One region of the Streptomyces sp. Xyl84 genome, then DNA from elsewhere that is predicted to be linked to it. Evidence: riboswitches for the same ligand, from Rfam matches in the RefSeq annotation. Region 1 holds a riboswitch; the other holds the start of a gene.
The links. Region 1 has a riboswitch for glycine ahead of gcvT (glycine cleavage system aminomethyltransferase GcvT). Riboswitches for the same ligand answer to the same signal wherever they lie in the genome.

Region 1 (2,382 bases):
AGAAGTCCGCCGGGAAGTCCATCTGCCTACCGCCTGCTGGGAACCACTGCTGTGTGACCGAAAGGCTAACGGGTGCCGGGGCCGCTCCCGCGGGTGAACCCGATCCGCCGCAGGCCGGCCGCGGCCTCGCGGTCCAGCAGGACCGCCGCGTCGCACCCCTTGGGCAGCTCGCCGCGCTCCACCGCCCCGATCAGGCGGGCGGCGGCCCTGCGGTGGCGCAGGAAGGCGTAGCGGGAGACGCCACGGCCGCGCTCGCGCTGGCCCGAGAGCGCGGCGGCGGGCGGCACGTCCAGCAGGAGCAGGTGGAGCGCGCCGCCGCGCCGGTGGGCGGTGCGGGCCAGCCAGGCGCGGACCCAGGCCTGGGTGCCGCAGTCGTGGACCACCACGCCCTCGCCGGTGCGCAGGGCGCGGCGCAGCGCGGCGTAGTGGGCGAGGCGGACCAGGGGGCGGTAGAGGGCGTAGGGCAGGCGGCGGGCCAGGCGGGTGTCCCAGCGGTCGCGGGTGTCCTGGGAGTCGATCCGCGCGCCGTGCACCGCGCGGCGCATCAGCGTGGACTTGCCGCCGCCGGGCAGGCCGGCGACCACGACGAGGTCCCGGGGGCCGAAGAGCAGGGCGTGCGGGGTGCGCCCGGGCCGCCCGCGCAGGTCGCGGACGACGGGCGCGGGGCGCCCGCCGCGGCGGGCGCGGGCGGTGGTGCCCGGCTGTGCGGGCAGGGCCGGGACCTGTGTCGTCGTCGCGTACGCCGGCGCACTCCTGTTCACCGTCATCGTCCTCCCCGGGGTGGTGACGGTTCACCTCCCCCTTGAGTGTAAAGAGAAGGTAATACGCGGCGCCTGCCGTTTCCGTGCGCGTTCTGCCACAGACCGGTTACAGATCCGGCCTGCCGCGCCGGGCGCCGGGCATGCGATGATGTGCGCGCCAACTGCATACCGGCCGCTTGAATCCGCGCGGGAGAGTCCTCAGCAGCACGCCTGCCTGGGGCGCCGAAGGAGCAAGTCCCTCCCTTGAATCTCTCAGGCCCCGTACCGCGCGGGCGAGGCACATCTGAAAAGCGGGCCGCTGCCGCAGTGGCTCCACCCAAGGTGCAAGCCGTGCCCGTCCGTCCGACGGCGGTCATGGCGAACCTCTCAGGTTCCGATGACAGATGGGGAGGACACCCGACCTGTCCTCGCCGTCCCCGCGTCCGGCTCAGCCCGTGCGCGGTGGGGGGACCCCCATCGCCTTGGAGACCGACCGATGAGCAGTTCCGCTCCGCTCCGTCGTACCGCGCTGGACGCGGTGCACCGTTCGCTGGGTGCGACGATGACCGACTTCGCCGGCTGGGACATGCCGCTGCGCTACGGCTCCGAGCGCGACGAGCACCTCGCCGTGCGTACGCGGGCCGGTCTCTTCGACCTGTCCCACATGGGCGAGATCACCGTGACCGGCCCGCAGGCCGCCGCCCTGCTGAACCACGCGCTGGTCGGCAACATCGCCTCCGTCGGCGTCGGCCGGGCCCGCTACACCATGATCTGCCGTGCGGACGGCGGCATCCTGGACGACCTGATCGTCTACCGGCTGGCCGACACCGAGTACATGGTCGTGGCCAACGCGTCCAACGCCCAGGTGGTGCTGGACGCGCTCACCGAGCGGGCGGCCGGCTTCGAGGCCGAGGTCCGCGACGACCGTGACGCGTACGCCCTGCTCGCCGTGCAGGGCCCCGAGTCCCCCGGCATCCTCGCCTCGCTCACCGACGCCGATCTGGACGGCCTGAAGTACTACGCCGGCCTGCCCGGCACGGTCGCCGGGGTCCCCGCGCTGATCGCGCGCACCGGCTACACCGGCGAGGACGGCTTCGAACTGTTCGTGAAGCCGGAGCACGCCGTGGAGCTGTGGCAGGCGCTGACGAAGGCCGGGGAGGGCGCGGGCCTGGTCGCCTGCGGCCTGTCCTGCCGCGACACGCTGCGCCTGGAAGCCGGCATGCCGCTGTACGGGCACGAGCTGACCGAGGCGCTGACCCCGTTCGACGCGGGGCTCGGCCGGGTCGTGAAGTTCGAGAAGGAGGGCGACTTCGTCGGCCGCGAGGCGCTGCTGGCCGCCGCCGGGCGCGCGGAGCACAACCCGCCGCGCGTCCTGGTCGGCCTGGTCGCCGAGGGCCGCCGTGTCCCTCGCGCGGGCTACGCCGTCGTCGCCGGCGGCGAGGTGATCGGCGAGGTCACCTCCGGCGCCCCCTCCCCCACCCTGGGCAAGCCGATCGCCATGGCGTACGTCGACGCCGCGCACGCCGCGCCGGGCACGGCCGGTGTCGGCGTGGACATCCGGGGCAGCCACGAACCCTACGAGGTCGTGGCGCTGCCCTTCTACAAGCGGCGGAAGTGACACCGTCGTCACCGGTCAGGGGTG
Region 2 (2,382 bases), 3.9 Mb from region 1:
GGCTGACCGGCCGCGGAGTCCAGCGCGTCGATGTCGCCCGAGGTGCCGAAGGCGGACCACACGGCGTGCAGCTGGGCGCGCGTGGTGGTCTCGTCGCAGGCGATCGAGACGTGGTCGGCGTCGACGAGGCGCAGGTTCACCCCGCCCTCACGGGCGGCGGCGACGATCTCGGCGGCCCGGCCCTCGGCCTTGACGGTGAGCGTGTCGAAGTAGGAGCCGTGGACGAGCTGCGCGCCGTCGGCCTTCAGGCCCTCGGCGAGGACGGCGGCGTAGCGGTGGGTGCGCCGCGCGATGTCCTTCAGGCCCTCGGGGCCGTGGTAGACCGCGTACATGCCTGCCATGACGGCGAGCAGCACCTGGGCGGTGCAGATGTTGCTGGTGGCCTTCTCGCGGCGGATGTGCTGCTCGCGCGTCTGCAGGGCCAGCCGGTAGGCCTTATTGCCGGCGGCGTCGACGGAGACGCCGACCAGACGGCCGGGCAGGCTGCGCGCGAACTTCTCCTGGACCGCCATGTAGCCGGCGTGCGGCCCGCCGAAGCCCATCGGCACACCGAAACGCTGCGTGGTGCCGACGGCGATGTCCGCGCCCAGCTCGCCGGGGGACTTGAGCAGGGTGAGGGCGAGCAGGTCGGCGGCGACGGTGACCAGGGCACCGAGTGCGTGCGCCTGGTCGATCACGGGCTTGATGTCGCGCACGGCACCGGAGGCGCCGGGGTACTGCAGGAGTACGCCGTTGATCTCGCGCTCGGCGATGTCCGCCGGGATGCCGTCGCTGAGGTCGGCGACGACGACCTCGACGCCGGTCGGTTCGGCCCGGGTCCGGATGACGGCGATCGTCTGCGGCAGCGCGTCCGCGTCGACCAGGAACAGGCCCTTCTTGTTCTTGCCCATGCGCCGGGACAGCGCCAGTGCCTCGGCGGCGGCGGTGCCCTCGTCGAGCAGGGAGGCGCCGGAGGTGGGCAGCCCGGTGAGGTCGGCGACGACGGTCTGGAAGTTCAGCAGCGCTTCGAGCCGGCCCTGCGAGATCTCGGGCTGGTACGGCGTGTACGCCGTGTACCAGGCCGGGTTCTCCATGACGTTGCGCAGGATGACGGGCGGGGTGAACGTCCCGTAGTAGCCGAGTCCGATCATGGAGCCGAGGACCTGGTTGCGGTCGGCGAGGGAGCGCAGCTCGGCCAGCACCTCGGCCTCGGTGCGGGCGCCGGGCAGGTCGAGGGTGTCGGCGTTCTTGATGACGTCCGGCACGGCGGCGGCGGTGAGTTCGTCGAGCGAGCCGTAGCCGACCTGCGCGAGCATCTTGGCCCGCGCCTCCTGGTCGGGCCCGATGTGGCGCTGCTCGAAGGGGATGCCCTGTTCGAGCTCGGAGAGCGGGGTGCGCTGGGCGGTCATTGCGGAGGCCTCCTGGTCTGACGCGACCTTCGAGGGACACCACGGCGCGGGTGTCCCGACGGCCTCCCCCTCTGTCATCTCAACCTGAGAGCTTCACCGGGCCGCCCGTGGGCACCCGGTTTTCACCGTCGGTGAGAGCGGACGCCGTCGACACCCGCTCTGCTTTCCAGAGTGACCTCGTCCGTGCGGTACGTGGGCCTGAGAGATTCCGGGGAGGATTTGCTCCTTCGGCGCCTCCGATCGTGCTGGAGGACTCTCCCGCACGGGGTCAGCAGCCGCTGCCAGGGTACCAGCGGCCCGTGACCCGGAGCCTTCGAGTGGCCGCCCCGCCGAATGTGCTCTTTTGTAGTGCTTACGGATGAGGTGCGACCAAGTGGAGGGACCGTGCTGACCGAGATCGATCCGCGCAACCTGATCGGCCGCAAGGCGTTCGACCGCAACGGCAACAAGATCGGCACGGTGGACGAGGTCTACCTCGACGACGCCACCGGAGTGCCCGAGTGGGCCGCCATACGCACCGGACTGTTCTCCCGGGACGCCTTCGTGCCCCTGGAGCCCAGTGAGCTGGTCGAGGGCGCCCTCCACATCCCCTTCGACCGCTCCCTGATCAAGGAGGCACCCGACTTCGGCGTCGGCCGCCACCTCTCCCCCGAGCAGGAGATCCAGCTCTACCACCACTACGGCCTCGACCTCGCTCCGCCCGCCGCCCTCCCGGACCGCGACTTCGGCAAGCTGGCGGGATCGGGTTCGGAGGATTCCTGAAGGTTCCCCGGCCCCGGCCGGGCGCGGCACGGTCCACCCGCCGACTCACCCACACCGGCACCGCCGCCGCACCGGCCACCAGCCGGGGACACCTCCGCCCCGCACCCGCAAGTCGCACTCCCTCCCCCACCGCCTCCCTCAGTTCCGGCCGCCGGCCTCCCCGCCCCCGGCAGGCCCGGCCGCAGAACACGCGGCAGCCGAAGACGGCGCGGCCGAGGACTCCGCGGCCGGA

Region 2: linked by a shared signal. The riboswitch ahead of gcvP (aminomethyl-transferring glycine dehydrogenase) and the one ahead of gcvT (glycine cleavage system aminomethyltransferase GcvT) in region 1 are both predicted to bind glycine.

The regions. Positions count from the first base shown of each region.
Region 1 is NZ_AP029182.1:2,280,542-2,282,923, forward strand. It holds gene AC6I72_RS09670 (enhanced serine sensitivity protein SseB) at 1-22, opposite strand, end outside; gene AC6I72_RS09675 (AAA family ATPase) at 66-767, opposite strand; glycine riboswitch at 939-1,038, shown strand; glycine riboswitch at 1,039-1,154, shown strand; gene gcvT (glycine cleavage system aminomethyltransferase GcvT) at 1,237-2,358, shown strand.
Region 2 is NZ_AP029182.1:6,175,839-6,178,220, reverse strand. It holds gene gcvP (aminomethyl-transferring glycine dehydrogenase) at 1-1,388, opposite strand, end outside; glycine riboswitch at 1,565-1,659, opposite strand; gene AC6I72_RS26845 (PRC-barrel domain-containing protein) at 1,773-2,150, shown strand; gene AC6I72_RS26840 (DNA polymerase IV) at 2,289-2,382, opposite strand, start outside.